Variovorax paradoxus: one gene and its partner. The protein of the gene in region 2 interacts with the protein of the main gene of each other region in a pairwise test. Links are inferred from orthologs where the notes say so. Each region holds a gene or a part of one and is shown on either strand. Other genes may lie near its edges.

Region 1 (10,026 bases), 1.6 Mb from region 2 along the record:
CCGGGGCGCCAACTGGAACGTCATCAAGCTGGTCTGGGGCAAGGGCTGGGACGCCCTGCTCGAGAAGGATCACGACGGCGCGCTGCGCAAGATCATGATGGAGTGCAACGACGGCGACTACCAGTCGTTCAAGGCCAACGACGGCGCCTACGTGCGCAAGAACTTCTTCGGACGCGACCCGCGCACGCTGAAGATGGTCGAGCACATGACCGACGACGAAGTCTGGGCGCTGCAGCGCGGCGGCCATGACTCGCAGAAGGTGTACGCCGCCTTCCACGCCGCGCAGAACCACCAGGGCCAGCCCACGGTGCTGCTCGTGAAGACCGTCAAGGGCTTCGGCATGGGCAAGATCGGCGAGGGCAAGAACAACGTGCACCAGACCAAGAAGCTCAGCGACGAGGACATCATGATCTTCCGCGACCGCTTCAACATCCCGATTCCCGACAGCCAGATCGCCGAGCTGCCGTTCTACAAGCCGGCCGACGACACGCCTGAAATGAAGTACCTGCACGAGCGCCGCAAGGCCCTCGGCGGTTACCTGCCGCATCGCCGCACCAAGGCCGACGAGAGCTTCACCGTACCTTCGCTGGAAACCTTCAAGTCGGTGATGGAGCCCACGGCCGAAGGCCGCGAGATCTCGACCACGCAGGCCTACGTCCGCTTCCTCACGCAGCTGCTGCGCGACAAGGCGCTTGGCCCGCGCGTCGTGCCCATCCTGGTGGACGAGGCTCGCACGTTCGGCATGGAAGGCCTGTTCCGCCAGATCGGCATCTACAACCCGCACGGTCAGCAGTACACCCCGGTCGACAAGGACCAGGTCATGTACTACAAGGAAGACAAGGCCGGCCAGATCCTGCAGGAAGGCATCAACGAAGCCGGTGGCATGTCGAGCTGGATCGCGGCGGCCACCTCGTACAGCACGAACAACCGCATCATGGTGCCGTTCTACGTGTACTACTCGATGTTCGGCTTCCAGCGCATCGGCGACCTGGCCTGGGCGGCCGGCGACATGCAGGCCCGCGGCTTCCTGCTGGGCGGCACGTCGGGACGCACCACGCTGAACGGCGAAGGCCTGCAGCACGAGGACGGCCACAGCCACATCCTGGCCAACACCATCCCGAACTGCGTGAGCTACGACCCGACCTTCGCGCACGAAGTCGGCGTGATCCTGCACCATGGCCTCAAGCGCATGGTCGAGAAGCAGGACAACGTCTACTACTACCTGACGCTGCTCAACGAGAACTACCCGATGCCCGGCCTGCAGCCCGGCACCGAAGAGCAGATCATCAAGGGCATGTACCTGTCGAAGCAGGGCCCCGCGCTCAAGGCCAAGGCGCCCACCGTGCAACTGCTGGGCAGCGGCACCATCCTGCGCGAGAGCTTTGCCGCGCAGGAACTGCTCGAGAAGGACTGGGGCGTGTCGGCTTCCGTGTGGAGCTGCCCGAGCTTCAACGAACTCACGCGCGACGGCCAGGACGCCGACCGCTGGAACCTGCTGCATCCCGACCAGACGCCGCGCGTGCCTTTCGTGGCCGAGCAGCTCGGCGCCACGACCGGCCCGGTGGTCGCATCGACCGACTACATGAAGGCCTACGCGGAGCAGATCCGCCCCTTCGTCCCGAAGGGCCGCACCTACAAGGTGTTGGGTACCGACGGCTTCGGCCGGAGCGACTTCCGCAACAAGCTGCGCGAGCACTTCGAGATCAACCGTCACTACATCGTGGTGGCCGCGCTCAAGGCGCTGAGCGAAGATGGCACGGTGCCGGTCGCCAAGGTGGTCGAAGCCATCAAGAAGTACGGCATCAACGTCGACAAGGTCAACCCGCTCTACGCCTGAGCCTCGCCAGGCAATCAACAACCAACGAACGAAACGGCGCCTCACGGCGGGAGACAAACGATATGGCAGCAGTGGAAGTGAAAGTGCCCGACATCGGCGATTTCGATGAAGTCGCGGTGATCGAGGTGCTCGTGAAGGTGGGCGACACGGTCAAGGCCGAGCAGTCGCTCATCACCGTCGAATCGGACAAGGCGTCGATGGAGATTCCGTCGTCGACCGCCGGTGTCGTGAAGGAACTGAAGGTCGAGGTCGGCGGCAAGGTGAAGGAGGGCTCGGTGGTGCTCGTGCTCGAGGCCGAAGGTGGCGGTGCCGCTGCAGCGCCGGCCCCTGCGCCTGCTGCCGCACCCGCAGCAGCCGCCGCGCCTGCACCGGCCGCGGCAGCACCTGCAGCGGCGCCCGCGGCCTCCGGTCCGGTCGAGGTCAAGGTGCCGGACATCGGCGACTTCAAGGACGTCGCCGTCATCGAACTGCTGGTGAAGGTGGGCGACACGGTCGCGGCCGAGCAGTCGTTGATCACGGTCGAATCGGACAAGGCCTCGATGGAAATCCCGTCGTCGGCTGCCGGCGTGCTGAAGGAACTGAAGGTCAAGGTGGGCGACACCGTCAACATCGGCGACCTGATCGCGGTGCTCGAAGGCTCCGCAGGAGCCGCCGCTGCGCCGGCTGCGGCTCCCGCGCCTGCACAGGCGGCGGCCGCTCCGGCACCGGCGAGCGCTCCGGCGCCCGCAGCTGCAACTCCCGCCGCGGCACCGGCAGCGGCTCACCAGCCGACGGCAGCCCCCACCGGCAACCTGCCGCATGCCTCGCCCTCGGTGCGCAAGTTCGCCCGCGAACTCGGCGTGCCGCTCGAAGAGGTCAAGGGCTCGGGGCCCAAGGGCCGCATCACGCAGGAAGACATCCAGAACTTCACCAAGGCCGTGATGAGCGGCCAGGCCAGCACCAAGGCCTCGGCCGCCAAGGCGCCGGCCGCTGGTGGTGATGGTGCCGCGCTGGGCCTCATTCCGTGGCCCAAGGTCGACTTCGCGAAGTTCGGCACCGTCGAGCGCAAGGACCTGTCGCGGATCAAGAAGCTCAGCGGTGCCAACCTGCACCGCAACTGGGTGATGATCCCGCACGTCACGAACAACGACGAAGCCGACATCACCGAGCTCGAGGCCTTCCGCGTCTCCACCAACAAGGAGAACGAGAAATCGGGCGTGAAGGTCACGATGCTGGCCTTCGTCATCAAGGCGGTGGTCGCGGCGCTGAAGAAATTCCCCGAGTTCAACACCAGCCTGGACGGCGACCAGCTCGTCTACAAGCAGTACTACAACATCGGTTTCGCGGCGGACACGCCCAACGGCCTCGTGGTGCCGGTGCTCAAGGATGCCGACAAGAAGGGCATCCTGCAGATCAGCGCCGAAATGGGCGAACTCGCCAAGAAGGCGCGCGACGGCAAGCTCGGCTCGGCCGACATGCAGGGTGGCTGCTTCTCGATCAGTTCGCTCGGCGGCATCGGCGGCACGCACTTCACGCCCATCATCAACGCGCCCGAAGTCGCCATCCTCGGCCTGTCGAAGAGCGCGATGAAGCCGGTGTGGGACGGCAAGCAGTTCGTGCCGCGTCTCACGCTGCCGATGTCGCTGTCGTACGACCACCGCGTGATCGACGGCGCCCTGGCTGCGCGTTTCAACGCCTACCTGGGGCAAGTGCTCGCGGACTACCGTCGCATCCTGCTATGACGCCCCGAGCACCTTCGGTGCTCCCCTCCATAGGGGGCTGCTCCCTTGGGGCGGCCCGGCGGGAGCAGTCATGACCACGGTCGTGGCCGTCCGCAAGGGCGGCCAAGTCACGATGGCGGCCGATTCCCTGGTGACCTTCGGCGACACGCGGCTTTCGCACCGCGCCGAAGCGAACCAGAAGATCTTCACCGTCGAGGACGCGGCGGGCACGAGCCTGTTTGCGATGGCCGGCGCCGCGGCGCACTTCCTGGTGCTGCAGCATGCACTGGCCGCGCAGCCACGCGAGCAGCTGCTGTTCGGCAGCAAGCACGAGATCTTCCGCACCTTCACGATGCTGCATCCGGTGCTGAAGGAGTCGTTCTTCATGCAGACCAAGGAAGACGACCACGAGCCGTACGAGTCGAGCCAGTTCACGATGCTGATGGCCAACCAGAGCGGCATCTACGGCATCTACAGCTACCGCGAGGTGTTCGAGTTCAAGCAGTTCTGGGCCATCGGCTCGGGACGCAGCTTCGCACTCGGCGCCATGCATGCGGCCTATGACATCAAGTCGCGCGGCGCGCGCGACGTGGCGGAGGCAGGCATTGCTGCCGCCTGCGAATTCGATCGCAATTCGGCCCCACCGGTCGACGTTCTCACACTCAAACTGAAAGTGTCCAAATGAGCGAACAACAAATCAAGGTGCCCGACATCGGCGACTTCGACGAAGTGGCAGTCATCGAGGTGCTGGTCAACGTCGGAGACACGGTCAAGGCCGAACAGTCGCTGATCACGGTCGAATCGGACAAGGCCTCGATGGAGATCCCGTCCTCGGCCGCCGGCGTGGTCAAGGCCATTGCCGTGAAGGTGGGCGACAAGGTCAAGCAGGGCTCGGTGGTGCTGACGCTGGAGGCGGATGGTGCGGCGGCGCCCGCGCCGGCTGCAGCGGCCCCTGCGTCGACTGCTGCGCCGGCTGCTGCAGCCGCGGCTCCCGCACCCAAGGCGGCTGCGCCGTCCCCCGTTGCGGCGCCCGTGGCCTCCAGCTACGGTGACAAGGTCGACGTCGAATGCGACGTGATCGTGCTCGGCGCAGGCCCTGGCGGTTATTCGGCGGCTTTCCGTGCTGCCGATCTCGGCCTGAAGGTGGTGCTGATCGAGCGCTACGCCACCCTCGGCGGCGTGTGCCTGAACGTCGGCTGCATTCCGTCGAAGGCGCTGCTGCACGTGGCGTCGGTCATGGACGAGGTGAAGCATTTCGCCGATCTGGGCGTGAGCTTTGCCGCGCCGACGGTCGATCGCGCCAAGCTGCTCGGCCACAAGAACAAGGTAGTGGGCAAGCTCACCGGCGGCCTCACGGCCATGGCCAAGATGCGCAAGGTGACGGTGCTGCGCGGCGTGGGCAATTTCGTCGACCCGCACCACATCGAGGTCGAAGAAACCTCCGGCACCGGCTGGGACACCACGGGCAGCAAGCAGACCGTGAAGTTCCGCAACGCCATCATCGCGGCCGGCTCGCAGGCCGTTAGCCTGCCTTTCATGCCCAAGGATCCGCGTGTGGTCGATTCCACAGGCGCGCTCGAACTCGGCACCGACCCCAAGCGCATGCTGATCCTGGGCGGCGGCATCATCGGCCTGGAAATGGGCACGGTGTATTCCACGCTGGGCGCGCGCCTCGATGTGGTCGAGATGCTCGACGGCCTGATGCAGGGCGCCGACCGCGACCTGGTGAAGGTCTGGCAGAAGATGAACGCGCCGCGCTTCGACAACATCATGCTGAAGACCAAGACGGTCGGCGCCGAGGCCACGAAGGAAGGCATCAAGGTCACCTTCGAGGGCGAGAACGCGCCCAAGGAACCGCAGGTGTACGACCTGGTGCTGCAGGCGGTGGGCCGCAGCCCGAACGGCAAGAAGATCGGTGCCGACAAGGCCGGCGTGGCAGTGACCGACCGCGGCTTCATCAATGTCGACATCCAGATGCGCACCAACGTGCCGCACATCTTCGCCATCGGTGACATCGTGGGCCAGCCCATGCTCGCGCACAAGGCGGTGCATGAAGCGCACGTGGCGGCCGAGGTGATTGCGGGCGAACTGAAGGGCGACAAGGAACTGTCGAGCGCGGCGTTCAACGCGCGCGTGATCCCCAGCGTGGCCTACACCGACCCCGAGGTGGCATGGGTCGGCCTGACGGAAGACCAGGCGAAGGCAGAAGGCATCAAGGTCAAGAAGGGGCACTTCCCCTGGACGGCGTCGGGCCGCGCCATCGCCAACGGCCGCGACGAAGGCTTCACCAAGCTGCTGTTCGACGCCGAGACGCATCGCATCCTCGGCGGCGGCATCGTCGGTACGCATGCCGGCGACATGATCGGCGAGATCGCTCTGGCGATCGAGATGGGTGCGGACGAGATCGACATCGGCAAGACCATTCACCCGCACCCGACGCTGGGCGAAAGCATCGGCATGGCGGCGGAAGTGGCTCACGGCACCTGTACCGATCTGCCGCCTGCGAAGAAGAGCTGATCGAACCCTGGGGGCGCTTGCCGAGCGCCCATAAAAAAATCCCGCCTTGGCGGGATTTTTTTGTTCCGGAGACTGCGCTGCGGAGCGGTCAGTTGCCTGTGCTGGGCAGGTTGGCGACGGCTGCGGCCTTGACTTCGTCCGTCGGGCCGCCGAGAACGCGGCGGGCGCCGTCGAAGCGGCGTTGCCAGTAGCTGCCGTTCATGTCTTCCACGCGAACCTGCGCGCCAGTGCGGGGAGAGTGGATGAACTTGCCTTCGCCGACATAGATGCCAACGTGGCTGAAAGCGCGGCGCATGGTGTTGAAGAACACGAGGTCGCCGGGCTTGAGCTGGCTGGCGTCGATCTTTTCGGTGGCAGCTGCCTGTTCTTCGGCGCGACGCGGAAGCATGTGGCCGACCGTCTGGTTGTACATGGCGCGGACGAAGCCGCTGCAGTCGAAGCCCGATTCGGCGGTGTTGCCGCCGCGGCGGTACGGCACGCCGAGGAAGCCGATTGCGGTAACTACCAGATCCGACGTACGTTCGGTGACGGTCTGGCGGACCTGCTTGAGCTGCCCGATCAGGCCCTTGTCGGCCAGCAGGCGTGCCAACTCGTCATCGGTTTTATCCTGTTGAGGGGCTGCATGGACAGCTACGGCAAATAGGAGAGACGCGGGTAGGACGAAAAAACGCATGGCGCGTAGGATATTGATGACGCGCGGTTATGTCAATTTAAAAAGAATTAGCAAAAGTCTCTGTAAGTCATTGATTCACATTGAGATTTTTGATCGGGCCGGAGAAAAAATGTAACGGTGGACGTTTATTGACCATAAGCGGTTGGTTGCGGAAGTGTTTTTTTGCGGTGGGTGGATTGGCCCTCGATCTGTGCCTGGTTGCTATCTTTCGCCAAGTTCGCTCTAACCCACCGGAAAAGTCATGAATCGAGCCAAGTGGCCTGTTATCGCCTTGAGCATGTTTCTGGGCGCTGCCGGAACCGGTTTCTTCAGTATTGCGAGCGCCCAGGGCACGCCGGAGACCATCGCAACCGGCCTCGAAAACCCATGGGGCATTGCGTTCGTGCCGGGTGGCCGTTTCATCGTCACCGAGAGACCCGGCCGCATGCGACTGGTCGCCGCCGACGGCACGGTCGGTGCGCCCATCGCGGGCTTGCCCAGCATCGCTGCGGGCGGGCAGGGCGGCCTGCTCGACGTTCTGGGCGACTCTGCCTTCGAGAAGAACCGAACCCTGTATTTCTGCTTTTCCGAGGCCGACGCAGCCGGCTCCGCTAACAGCACTGCGCTCGCACGCGCCACCCTCTCTGCGGACGGCACGAAGCTCGAAGCGCTCAAGGTCATCTTCAGCCAGAAACCCAAGGTCGCAAGCCGGAACCACTTCGGCTGCCGCATCGTCGAGGCGCGCGACGGCACGCTGTTTCTCACCTTGGGCGAGCGCTTCAGCCGCAAGGAGGACGCGCAGAAGCTCGACAACCATCTCGGCAAGGTGATCCGCATCGCCAAGGACGGCTCGGTGCCCGCGGACAACCCCTTCGTTGGAAAGGCCGGTGCGCTGCCCGAGATCTGGAGCTACGGTCACCGCAACGGGCAGGGCGCTACGCTCGGCCCCGACGGCCGCTTCTGGATGAACGAGCACGGCCCGCAAGGCGGCGACGAAATCAACATTCCGCTGGCGGGCCGAAACTACGGCTGGCCGGTGATCACCTACGGCGAGAACTACGGCGGCGGGAAGATCGGCGACGGCATCACCGCGAAGGACGGGATGGAGCAGCCGCTGCATTACTGGGTGCCGTCGATCGCGCCGTCCGGCATGGCGTTCCTGACCAGCGACAGGTACGGCGCGGCCTGGAAGGGCAACCTTTTCATCGGTTCGCTGAAGTTCGGGTATCTCGACCGCATCGAGCTCAAGGGCGGCAAGGTGGTGGCGGAGCACAAGCTGCTGGCCGACGGCCGCGCGCGCATCCGTGACGTGAAGCAGGGCCCCGACGGGCTGCTCTACGTGCTCACCGACGAGGCCGACGGCAAGCTGCTGCGCCTGAAGCCGAACTGAAGCCTCAGCCGGGGCAGCCCGGCAGCGGCAGCGTCGGCAGCATGCGCCGCCACAGGCGTGTCCACTCAGGCCAGTCGTGGCCGCCTTCGGTCGTAAAGACGCGTTCCGGCGGCAAGGCCGCCGCCAGGAGGCGGTGGCTGAAGGCGAAGCGATCGTCAGTGGCGTAGCCCAGATAGAGCGGGGGCCTCGCGTCCGCCGTCTGCGTGAAGCCCACGTAGCCGCGCAGCCATTGCCACAGTTGGGTCTCATTCGGCGTGCGTGGATTGCCACCGGATGGCTCACCCAAAGGCCCCTTCCAGGCCCCGAGGCCTCCGGCGTTGGCGATGTCGCTGCCCAGCACCCGTTCGCCGAGGTACGGCGCGATCGTCACCACGCCGGCCAGCGCGCCGGGATGCGTCTGCGCGTAGAGCAGGCTGCCGAAGCCGCCGACGGAGATCCCGACAAGCCATATGCGACGGTAGCCCTGGCTGCGCGCTGGCGCTACGACGTCGGCGTCGAGGCGCTCGAGGATGGTCCTGTCGTTGTAGTAGCCCAGGTGAGCGTCGACCAGCATCACGTCGGCTGCGACGCGGTTGTCCTGCACGGCGCGCACGAACCCTTCGCGCTCGAATTCTTCGGGTGTCGAATACGCACCGGGCAGCATCACCAGCAGCGTGTCGGCATTGCGCATGCATCCGCTTTTCTCGAGCGAGGTCGCCAGCGGTGTCGTGGTCTTGCGCATGCCGCCGCATGCGGTGAGAAGGAGCGCGGCGGCGGCCACGCCCAGCGCCGCCAGGCGCAGCCGTTTCGACAAAAGGAGCTTCATCCGCCGCAGTCTAGGGCCTGTGCACGCGGTGCAAGGGGTGCGAAGTGCGGCGCGGCCCGTGAATCAATGCTCAGGGAGCGCGCGGCGTCGTGCGTGCTCGCGAACCAGAAGGGCGCCGACGGGCGGCTGTGGTCCGCCCCGCCGGATCGCCTCGCAAGCAGGCCGCCTTCGGTGTTGACGCGACAGTTCCTAGGCGTGCCTCGATGCTGGCAGGTCGACCATCACCGGCCGTCCCGTTGTCGTACAGCCGGTGTCGCAGCACTTGCCGGGCTGGCGGTTGCGGGTGATGGCGCGGGCCGGGTCGTGCGGCGCGGCGGCCGGCGAGCCGTCGGCGGCGATGCCGCGCTCCAGGATGCGCTCGACCAGTTCCACCTTCGAGCCGACCGGGTAGTTGCGCCAGATCTCCTGCTTCATGGCGGCCGGCGATCCGCCGCCATGCAGGCTGATAACGCTGTACCAGCCGCCCTGGTAGCCGGCCGTGAGGTCTTCGATGAAGCGCGCCGTTTCGATGCGCTGTTCGTAGGGAATGGCCGGGTTGGCGCGCAGCACGTCCGACAGGCGTGCGGCGGTCTCGGGGTTGTGGTCTTCGTCGGGACCGGGCAGGGTGACGATCAACCCGCCGCTCACATAGTGCGCAATGCGGTGCATGTCGTAGATCTTCGTGGCCAGCAGCAGCTTGCCGATGTTGCTGAACACCGGGTCGGGCATGAACACCTCGCAGTGCTCGTCCGCCTTGCCGTAAACGCTGGCCGCCACGCCGCAGGCGAAGAAGCTTTCGGTGATGGTGATGAGTTCGACCATCTGCTCGCGCAGGTGGCTTTCCTTGCCCGGGTCGAAGCCGTTGGCCTCGCACATCAGCGCGCCGGCGCCGATCAGCAGGTCGCCGAAGCCCGCCCGCGCGCCGATGCAGCTGTGGCGGTGGTGCGTGGCGTAGCTGTAGGTCAGGTGGCCGGAGTGCTCCCAGGTCCCGTTGTCGCCCGCGTAGAACACCCGCTCCCACGGCACGAACACCTTGTCGAACATGCACACGCCGGTGCTCTGGCCGTACTTGCGGCTGAACAGCGCGTCGCCGTGCTCGAGCTTCTCGCCGGGCCGGCCCGCCGGGCGCGCAACGATGGTGAGGCC
Region 2 (10,123 bases):
GGCATCGAGGGCGGCATCGAGAACACCAACTACTTCGCCACCACCGAATCGGGCGAATTCGTGCTGACGCTCTTCGAACGCCTGAGCGCCGAACAGCTGCCTTACTACCTTTGCCTGATGAAGCACCTGTCGGCCGCCGGCCTGCCGGTGCCGGCACCGGTCTCTGCTCCCGCCGCAACCGACACGCCGAGGAAGGGCCAGCCCGCCTCGCCGGCGGCCGATAGCGGCTGCGACCTGCTGCACATGGTGGCAGGCAAGCCCGCCGCGGTGGTGCAGAAACTCTCGGGCCGCAGCGAACTGGCACCCGGCCCCGCACATTGCGCCGAACTGGGTGCGATGCTGGCGCGCATGCACGTTGCCGGGCGCGACTACCCGCGCATCCAGCCCAACCTGCGCGGCCTGCCCTGGTGGAACGAGACGGTGCCCGTGGTGCTGCCCTACATCGAGGAATCGCAGGCCAGCCTGCTGCGCGCCGAGCTTGCCTACCAGAACCATGTTGCCGAAACGTCGGCCTACGCTGCGCTGCCTCGCGGGCCGGTGCATGCCGACATGTTCCGCGACAACGTGATGTTCGCGACCGGCGGCGATGCCGATGCACCGCCGCGCCTGACCGGCGTGTTCGACTTCTACTTCGCCGGCACCGACACCTGGCTGTTCGATCTGGCCGTGTGCCTGAACGACTGGGCGATCGACCTGCCCACCGGCCGGCACGACGCCGAGCGCGCCGACGCGCTGCTCTCGGCCTACGAGAGCGTTCGCGCCCTGAACGCCTCCGAACGCGCCCTGCTGCCCGCGATGCTGCGCGCCGCCGCGCTGCGTTTCTGGATTTCCCGCCTCTGGGACTTCCACCTGCCACGCGAGGCGAGCATGCTCAAGCCGCACGACCCCGCGCATTTCGAGCGCGTGCTGCGCGGCCGCGCCACCCACCCGCATGCCATGGCGCAGACCCTCGAGCCTGCCTTGGCTGCCTGACCCGAACACATGAAACTCAACCTCGTGCCGGCGCGAACCGGCGCCGAATGGGTCCGCCTCGGACTCAAGACCTTCTTGCGGCAGCCGCTGGCCTTCATCTCGCTGTTCTTCCTGCTGATGGCGGTGATCTCGACGGTGTCGGTCGTGCCCATCCTGGGCAGCCTGCTGGCGCCCGGGCTGGTGCCTTTCATGACCTTGGGCCTGATGGTGGCCACCTCGGTCGCCTACACCGACAACGCGGAAGGCATCGGGCGCGCCGGCGATGCGCGCCGCCCCACGGGCTCGGCGATGTTCGTGGCGGTGTTCGCCGCCATGCGCACCGAATGGCGCTCGCTGGTGGTGCTGGGCGTGATCTCGGCGGTGTTCTTCGTGCTGGCCGTGCTGGTAACCACGCTGGTCGACGGCGGCCAACTGGCCCGCGCCTACCTGCTCGACGATCCGCTCACGCCCGAGATCGTGGCCAGCAGCGACTTCCAGGTCGCGCGCATGCTGCTGATGTGCCTCAACCTGCCGCTGTCGCTGGCCATGTGGCATGCGCCGGCGCTGGTGCACTGGCACCGCGTGGAGCCGGTGAAGAGCATCTTCTTCAGCATCGTCGCGCTGTTCCGCAACTTCGGTGCCTATTCGCTGTTCGGCATCGCATGGTTCGGCGTGTTCCTGCTGGCGGGCATTGCCATGGGCCTGCTGGCCACGCTGCTGGTCGGCGTGGGCGCGCTGGGCTCGGGCGGCGCCGCGCTGGCGGTGGGCAACATCATGATCGTCGGCACCGCGCTGGTGCTGGCGGCGATGTCGCTGAGCTCGACCTGGTTCACCTTCCGCGACACCTTCGACGCGAACTGAACAGGAAGCGGCCCGTACCCGTCACCGGGGTCAGGGCCGCTGCGCATCCTTGCGCAGGCTGGCAAACAGCGACCATGCCATGCCGGCCAGCAGCAGCAGGCCACCCCCCAGCGCTCCCCACAACCACCATTTGCGCGACGGCTCCTGCGCGGGGACCGGCGGCTGAACGGCCGCGGCGACCGTCGCATTGACAGCCGTCGCCGCAGGCAGCGCGACCGAGGCATTGCCGGCGACCACCGGCTTGTCTGCCGCATACCCCGGGATCAGCGTCGACAACGCCAGCGGCGCGCCGGGCTCGCTGCCCTCGACGGCGTCCCTTGCCGGCGCCGCGCGCCATGCCAATGAAAACGGCGCTTCACCCTGCGCGAGGAACACCAGCGTGCGCGGCACCACGGCGACGGCGATCGTCGGCGGCGTGGCGCCCAGCATGCTGACCGGCCCCGCCGTGCGCAGCCGCAGCCGCGGATGCACCGCACCATCGAGCGCCAGCACTGGCGAGCGCGCCTCGCCGCCGGCCTGCGCGAGGCGGTACACCACGGCATCGACCAGTGGCGTTTCGTCCGGGCCGGCGGCCTGCTGCACGGGACGGCGCTGCGGATGCCGCAAGGCGTAGAGCGGGTTGCGCGGCACGATCACCGGCTGCGGGGCGGCCGCAACGGCCGGATCGGACAAGCCCGAGACGGCGACCTGCGCCAGCGTGTTGACGTCGGCCAGATCGATTCGCAGGCCCTGCACCGGCACGCCGTGCGGCAGCAGGTAGTCGCAGTGGTCGGTGCCGCAGCGCTCCGGCCTCAGGGCAACCGACCATTCGATCGGCGCGACGGGCTCGACCTCCTGCACGCTGTCGATGCCCACGCGGGTCAGCACTGCACCGTTCTTCGGGTCGCTCCAGCGCAGGCGCAGGAAGCGCGCGCGCACATGGTCCAGTTCGACCGCGAGGCGCTCGATGGTCTGGCCGCCGTGCGCCAGTCGCACCAGTTGCTCTTCGCCGCTCACCGGCCGCCACTGGCGCAGGTCGTCGCTGGCCTCGAGCCGGAAGGCGAACAGGCCGCGCGCAGCGGGCGCGATCTCGAAGCGGGCCTGCAGCAGGCTGCCCTTGACCTGGCTCACGTCGATCAGCCATTGCGGCGCGTCGTCGCTGCCGCGGGCCTCGGCGGCCTTGCTCTCGAGCTTCAGCGAACCGTCGGGCCGCACCGAGAACGCGAGTGCCGTATCGCCCGGCGCGGCGCTGGCCGCGATGCCGGGCAGCGCAAAGATCGGCACGTCGCGCGAGGCGGTCTTCGGCGCGGCGGCTTCGTTGCGCAGCCAGGCGTAGGGCACGGGATGGCCGGCGGCGTTGCGCACCCGCAGGTCTCGCAGGTCGGCGTAGGCGGCGCGGCCATAGAGCGCGATCGGCAGCGTGAGCCGGTGATAGGGCCCGGTGCCCTCCAGCGTGATCGGGGCGGTGGTGGCCGGCTGCGCAGCGGCAAGCCCGCAACCCGCCGCCATCAACGCGGCGCCGGCGCGAAGCGTCCACGTCATCGGCGCGCTCATGCGGCACCGCCTTCCGTGGGCGTCTTCGGCGCCGCCGCATCGTCCTTCTTCGGCGGTACCGGCGCGAAGTAACCCACCAGCAACAGCAAGGCGCCCACTGCAATGAACGACACGATGCGGAACAGGCCGCCGCGGTCCGCCAGTTCGACGAAGAACAGCTTCAGCACCACCACGCCGAGCAGCGCGGCACCCGCCACCCAGAGCGTGCGCACGCGGCGCGAATGGCCCAGCACCATCGCGACCACGCCGCAGATTGCCCAGGTGATCGACAGCGCCGCCTGCGTGAGCCATGAGGCGTAGAGGGCATCGAAGTTCCAATCGACGCCCGCGTAGTGATGGCTGCTGCGCAGCACCATGCCGGTCAGCAGCGCCAGCCCCGTGACGCCGGCCGCGCCCTTCGCGGCCATCGGCTGGACGCGCGCGAACGAGCCGACGGGCAGCGCACGCCACCAGAGCACCAGTGCGAACAGCACCAGCCATTGCGCCAGCTCGAGCGGGTTCAGCAGCGGCACATAGGGCAGCGGCGACGCGTCGCCCGGGCTGGCCGCATTGGTCACCCACACCCAGGCCAGCAGGTAGGCCGCCACCGGCGTGGCGGCGAACTCCAGGTAGGCGCTGCGGAACGCGGTAAGCGGCCAGCGCTGCAGCAGCGCGCGAGAGCGCAGTGCCCAGAGCACCAGCGCCGGCACGATGGCCCAGCCCAGCAGTTGCCAGCTCGACCACTCGCCGCCGACGCGGCCGAGCTGCCACTGGCATTCGCGCGCAGCCAGCAGCAGGAACAGCCAGAAGCCCGCGACATGGAACGGCGTGAGCGCCGACGCATCGAGCCAGCGCCTTTGCGCGCGAAGCAGGCGCAGGTGCCAAGCCAGAGCCAGCGGCCAGGCGAGCCAGCCCAGCGCGCTCGACGGCACGTAGAACGGCGTGGGACCGCCCGCGACGCCGTACGCAGCGATCAGGCCGAAAGCCGGCAGCGTGGCAAGCGTCGACTTGCCCAACTGCGGCCAGTCGCGCCGGTGCGCCACGATGGCCGCGAGCACCGAGGTGACGAGCACCACCGCCATCGTGGCGGCAGGAATGTGGCTTGCAAGGCCGTGGCGATTGAGGACTCGAACGCTTTCGTCGAGCATCCCGAACAGCCACCAGCCGAGCCCCCAGACCACTGGCGCCCACAGCACCGCCGGAATCGCGCACCATGCATTGGCCCAGCGCGTGCGGGCGGTGCCGGCCGGCTCGCTCGGGCGCGGACGCGCCTCGTCGCGCAGCCAATCGCCCGCAAGCAGCGCGGTCAGGCCGAGTACCACCGGTGTCCAGAAGCCGAGATGGGCAAACGCCGGCCGCGCCGTGTCGACGAAGTCCGCTGCGCCGATGCCGAACGCGACGGCAGCCAGGGCCTGCAGCACACCCGCCAATGCCGCGAGCGGGAAGTGCGCCATGCGCAGCGCCACCCACAGCACGACGGTGGCCGTCAACGGCCACAGCAATGCGGCCTGCGCCAGGCTCACCTGGAACAGCATCGCCAGGTGCAGCAGGCTCACGCCTGCGATCACGCCGACGACATTGCCGACCGACCACACCGGCTGCACGCCGCGCGCCAATGCCGCACGGTGCGCCTGCCGCATGGACCAGCCGGCGCTGGCGAGCACGCTGAGCGCGATCAGGCAGGCCACCGCAGCGCCCTGCCATCCGCTCTGCAGCACCTTGGCGTCGACCACCTGGCCGGTGCGGTGCAGGGTGGCAATGAAGCTCGCCACCGCCAGCGCCTGCATGCCGAAGCTCACGGAGGTCAGCGGCTGCAGCGCCAGCCGGATCGCCACCGCGAAAGTCACCGAAGCCAGCACGGCCGTGGCGGCCGCAGCCCACGGCGGCGTGAACCATTGCCACAGCAGCAACGTGAGCGCGGCCATGCCGAGCCACGGCAAGGCATTGCCGGCCAGCGCCTCGGCGTTGTCGCCCACGTCCAGCCTGGCGCGTCGATGGATCGCCCACATCGCGAAGGCGCTGACCGCCACCAGCACCGGACCGATGACGGAACCGTCGAGCAACGGATGGCCCGCGGCCGCGTCGATCCGCGTGGCCTCGAGCAGCTTGACCACCGCGCCCGCGAAGACCACGAAGGCGAAGGCGCGCGCATACACGCGCCCTTGCCGCGCGCCGAGCCAGTACATGCCGGCCGCCTCGACCGCCCAGGCCGCACCGGTCCACTGACCTTCGAGGCCGAGCGGAATCGCCAGCGTCCCGAAGATCACGCCGACGATGGCATAGGCCTCCGCGAGCAACGCCAGCCCCTTCGGCTGCGTGGAGAACACCATCCGGCCCAGCACCAGGTAGAAGGCCGAGAGCGCCATCGCCGAGAAGGCGGCGCCGTACTCCCACGGGCGCATCAGCAGCACCTGCATGCCGAAGGCGACCATGGGCGTGCCGAACACCAGCGAGCTGTCGACGCGGCCGGCGCGGCGCAGCGTGTCGAGCGCGCGCGTGGCAAGCGGCTGCGCGGGCTGCACCGGCGCATCGAACAGCGTGCGCCGCGCGAACAGCAGGCCGATGGCGGTGAACAGCAGGAAGAAGACGACGAGGAAGGGCTCGATGGTGCCGAACTGGTCGTCGGTGTAGTACTTGTGCGCCCAGCCGGCCGCCAGCGTGAAGGTGCCGACGAAGCCGATCAGGTTGAGCACGCGCCATGCCTTGAACCAGGCGATCAGCACGATGCCCACGTCGAGCACCAGCAGATAGGTGAACAAACCCACCGGCTGGTTCGAGCCGGTCGACGCCAGCACCGGTGCCGCGAAGCCTTCGAGGGCGGCCACGATGGCCAGCACCGGCGCGTTCTGCAGCACGGCCAGTGCCGCGCTGAGCACGGCCACGCCGAACAGGAAGGCGAAGCCCGCGCTGGCCGGCAGCAGCCCGCTGAGCTTCATGGCCGCGAGCGTCGTCAGGTAGAACACGCCGATGCCCGCGCCCTGCAGGATCAGCGCATAGCCGGCGCGCTTGTGGCGCAGCAGCCAGCCCAGCACCAGCAGGCCCGCGCCGACCAGTGCGACGGCCGCGTAGCGCAGTTCGATCGGCACCGTGACGCGTTCGGCCGTGTAGCGCAGCAGGAACGCGAGCCCGAGGAACAGGATCAGCACGCCCAGCTTGACCAGCATGTTGCCGCCGAAGATCAGGTTGGCGATGGGGGCCGGCAGGCGGTCGCGCAGCGGACCGGCGGGGGTGGCGGGGGTGGCGGAGGTGGAGGTGGGCGGCGAACAGTGACTGGCGTCTGGATGGTCGGTTGCGCGGGCGGTTCCGCGGATGGTTCCGCGGACACAGGGGCCGGTGCTTGCACCGAAGGCGCGGCGGCCTTTTCATCTACCGGCGACTCGGACGCAGGCACGTCGGCCTGCAGGCGCGACAGGCGCGCCTGCTCGATCTGCGCCGCGCGCGACGCCGGCATGGCCACGGGCAGCGGCGGCGCCTCCGGCAACGGCGTGACACCCATCGACGTGGCAAGTTCGCCGGAAGGCAGTTCGGGGATGACCGAGGCGTCGGCGCGATCCACCTTGGGTGCCTCGAGTGCGCCGGTGGCCGTCGCGCCCTGCGCCAGCCGGCTTTCGAGCGCTGCAACGCGCTGCTCGAGCTCCGACACCCGCTGCTGCAGCTTCAGCACGCCGCCGCCCGGCGCGGCCGGCAACGCGGCAGTGGCGCCGGCAGCCGGTGCGCGCTCAGCCTCGGTGCGGTGCGGTTCGGCCTTGTCTTTCTTCTTCCTGCCGACCAGCTGCGGCAGCGCGAACGCGCCGACCACCGCAAGCACCAGCGCCACGGGCACCGATTCGAACAGCGCTCCGATGAACAGGCCGGCAATGATGCCCAAGAACCACATCCCTGACTCCCCTTGTTTGGCGAGTGCGGAGTGTACGACCCTTCAGCGCAAAAGCGCCTTTTCGCCCGTCCTGTCTACGTTGTTCGCTATACCTTTGGTAGCAATTCAGATCGGCGTGAGCTTGGCCACCGAAAGCGCCAGCCACTTCACGCCGTGGCGCGCGAACTTGACCTGCGCGCGTGCATCGTCGCCCGTGCCTTCCAGCGCGGTGACAGTGCCCTCGCCGAACTTGTTGTGGAACACCTGCATGCCAGAACGCAATCCGTGCGACGGCGCCGTCTTCTGCGGCGGCACCGGAGGACTCGCGAAGGTGTCCTTGTCACGGCTGCTTCCGTAGCCTGAGCCCTGGCCACCTCCGTACCCGCCGCCGTAGCCCCCTGCCCCGCCGCGTGTGCTGCCGTAGCCGCCGCCATAGCCGAAAGCCGAGGGCGTGAAGCCCTGGTTCTTGGGCGTGAGCCATTTCAGCGCGCCTTCGGGGAGTTCGTCGAAGAAGCGGCTCTTGACGTTGTAGCGGGTCTGACCGTGCAGCATGCGCGTCTGCGAGTGGCTCAGGTACAGGCGCTTGCGGGCACGCGTGATCGCCACGTACATCAGGCGTCGTTCTTCCTCGAGGCTCTCGAAGTCGCTCATCGAGTTCTCGTGCGGGAACAGGCCCTCTTCCATGCCGGTGATGAACACGCAATCGAATTCCAGGCCCTTGGCGGCGTGCACCGTCATGAGCTGGACCGCGTCCTGCCCGGCCTGCGCCTGGTTGTCGCCCGACTCGAGTGCGGCGTGCGTCAGGAAGGCGGCCAGCGGGCTCAAGGTTTCGCCGGTCTCGGCGTCGGGCGCGAGCGGCTCGTCGATCACGGGGCGGGTCAGATCGATGCCCTGGCTCGCAGGCGACTGGCGCAGTTCGTCGACCGGCAGCGCCACCGCGTCACGGCCGAAGCCTTCCTGCGTGACGAAGCTTTCGGCCGCGTTCACCAGTTCGTCCAGGTTCTCGATGCGGTCGGCACCTTCACGGTCGGCCTTGTAGTGTTCCACGAGGCCGCTGTGGTCGAGCACCAGCTCGATGATCTCGCGCAGGCTCACGCCCTGCGTCTGCTCGCGCAGCACGTCGATCTTGGCGACGAAGCCCGTGAGGTTGGCGCCCGACTTGCCGCCGACCACGCTCACCGCGTCGTGCAGCGACCGGTTGGCCGCGCGCGCGGCATCCTGCAGGGTTTCGAGCGTGCGCGCGCCGATGCCGCGCGGTGGGAAGTTGACGACGCGCAGGAAGCTGGTGTCGTCGTCCTTGTTCTCCAGCAGGCGAAGGTAGGCCAGCGCGTGCTTGATTTCGGCGCGCTCGAAGAAGCGCAGCCCGCCGTACACGCGGTACGGCACCGACGCATTGAACAGTGCCGTTTCAATCACCCGGCTCTGCGCGTTGCTGCGATAGAGCACCGCCATTTCCTTGCGCTCGAAGCCGTCGCGCACGAGCTGGCGCATTTCCTCGACCATCCACTGCGCCTCGGCCAGGTCGGTGGGCGACTCGTACACGCGCACCGGCTCGCCGGGGCCCTGGTCGGTGCGCAGGTTCTTGCCGAGGCGTTTCTTGTTGTGGCTGATGAGCTCGTTGGCCGAGTCGAGGATGTTGCTGTAGCTGCGGTAGTTCTGCTCGAGTTTGATCTGGTGGCGCACGTCGAACTCGCGCACGAAGTCGCTCATGTTGCCCACGCGCGCGCCACGGAACGCATAGATGCTCTGGTCGTCGTCGCCCACGGCGATCACGCTGTTGCGGCCCGGCTCGAACTGGCCTGCGACGGTGTTGCCCGCGAGCATCTTGATCCACGCGTACTGCAGGCGGTTGGTGTCCTGGAACTCGTCGATCAGGATGTGGCGGAAGCGCCGCTGGTAGTGCTCGCGCACCGGGTCGTTGTCGCGCAGCAGTTCGTAGCTGCGCAGCATCAGCTCGCCGAAGTCGACCACGCCTTCGCGCTGGCATTGCTCTTCGTAAAGGCGGTAGAGCTCGACCTTCTTGCGGTCGTCCTCGTTGCGCACCTCGACGGCGTCGGGGCGCAGGCCGTCTTCCTTGGCGCCGGCAATGAACCACTGCGTCTGCTTGGCGGGAAAGCGCTCGTCATCGACGTTGAACTGCTTCATCAGGCGCTTGATGGCCGAGAGCTGGTCCTGCGTGTCGAGGATCTGGAAAGTGGACGGCAGGTTGGCCAGCTTCCAGTGGGCGCGCAACAGGCGGTTGCACAGGCCGTGGAAAGTGCCGATCCACATGCCGCGCACGTTGACCGGCAGCATCGCCGTCAGCCGCGTCATCATCTCCTTCGCGGCCTTGTTGGTGAAGGTCACCGCCAGAATGCCGCCGGCGGAGACCTGGCCGGTTTGCAGCAGCCATGCGATGCGGGTGGTGAGCACGCGGGTCTTGCCGGAGCCGGCACCGGCGAGGATCAATGCGTTGCCTTCCGGCAACGTGACCGCGGCGAGTTGTTCCGCGTTCAGGTTATGGAGCAGCGGCATGTCCGAAGGATTCGGGAGAGGGGCGTCGGCCGCAGGATCGTTAAACAACATCCACCGATTGTAGAAACCACTGCGTATGCGGGTTATATGAAGAATCGGAAGACCCGCCTCCACAACACCGCGTAGACTCAATCACCGGGCCCAAGTTTCTTGCGCCCGGTTTTTTGTGGGCGCGTCTTTTCAGAACGCACCTCGAGAACCGGCCGGACCAAGCGCTCATTCGTTCCTTTCAACGATACCTTCCAGGAGCCTGGTCATGCAAATCTTCGACTACGACAACATCCTTCTGCTGCCGCGCAAGTGCCGCGTGGAGAGCCGCTCCGAGTGCGACACCAGTGTGACGCTGGGCGAGCGCAGCTTCCGCCTGCCGGTCGTGCCCGCCAACATGAAGACGGTGGTCGACGAATCGATCTGCCTGTGGCTCGCGCA

What was found.
Region 1: the proteins of AACL56_RS10850 (region 2) and lpdA interact in binary tests that used the Escherichia coli proteins (3 or more experiments, as listed by UniProt). The link is inferred for Variovorax paradoxus from one-to-one orthologs.

The regions. Positions count from the first base shown.
Region 1 is NZ_LR743507.1:3,977,510-3,987,535, reverse strand. What follows is about bases 3,637-6,636. They hold lpdA (dihydrolipoyl dehydrogenase), read left to right. Parts: upstream 3,637-4,218; coding sequence 4,219-6,054; downstream 6,055-6,636. Other genes in these bases: AACL56_RS18505 (C40 family peptidase), read right to left, coding at 6,143-6,636; AACL56_RS18515 (MFS transporter), read left to right, coding at 3,637-4,222. Outside these bases: aceE (pyruvate dehydrogenase (acetyl-transferring), homodimeric type), read left to right, coding at 1-1,837; aceF (dihydrolipoyllysine-residue acetyltransferase), read left to right, coding at 1,900-3,558; more of AACL56_RS18515, read left to right, coding at 3,629-3,636; more of AACL56_RS18505, read right to left, coding at 6,637-6,727; AACL56_RS18500 (PQQ-dependent sugar dehydrogenase), read left to right, coding at 7,005-8,096; AACL56_RS18495 (alpha/beta hydrolase), read right to left, coding at 8,101-8,901; AACL56_RS18490 (4-hydroxyphenylacetate 3-hydroxylase family protein), read right to left, coding at 9,091-10,026. UniProt on the Escherichia coli protein: Lipoamide dehydrogenase is a component of the glycine cleavage system as well as of the alpha-ketoacid dehydrogenase complexes.
Region 2 is NZ_LR743507.1:2,399,898-2,410,020, reverse strand. The notes cover bases 7,027-10,123. They hold AACL56_RS10850 (UvrD-helicase domain-containing protein), read right to left. Parts: upstream 9,746-10,123; coding sequence 7,307-9,745; downstream 7,027-7,306. Other genes in these bases: AACL56_RS10845 (GMP reductase), read left to right, coding at 9,951-10,123; AACL56_RS10855 (hypothetical protein), read right to left, coding at 7,027-7,192. Outside these bases: AACL56_RS10875 (homoserine kinase), read left to right, coding at 1-972; AACL56_RS10870 (BPSS1780 family membrane protein), read left to right, coding at 982-1,812; AACL56_RS10865 (DUF3999 domain-containing protein), read right to left, coding at 1,843-3,345; AACL56_RS10860 (DUF2339 domain-containing protein), read right to left, coding at 3,342-6,488; more of AACL56_RS10855, read right to left, coding at 6,503-7,026. UniProt on the Escherichia coli protein: A helicase with DNA-dependent ATPase activity. Unwinds DNA duplexes with 3'-5' polarity. Translocates on single-stranded DNA with 3'-5' polarity. Initiates unwinding more efficiently from a nicked substrate than double-stranded DNA.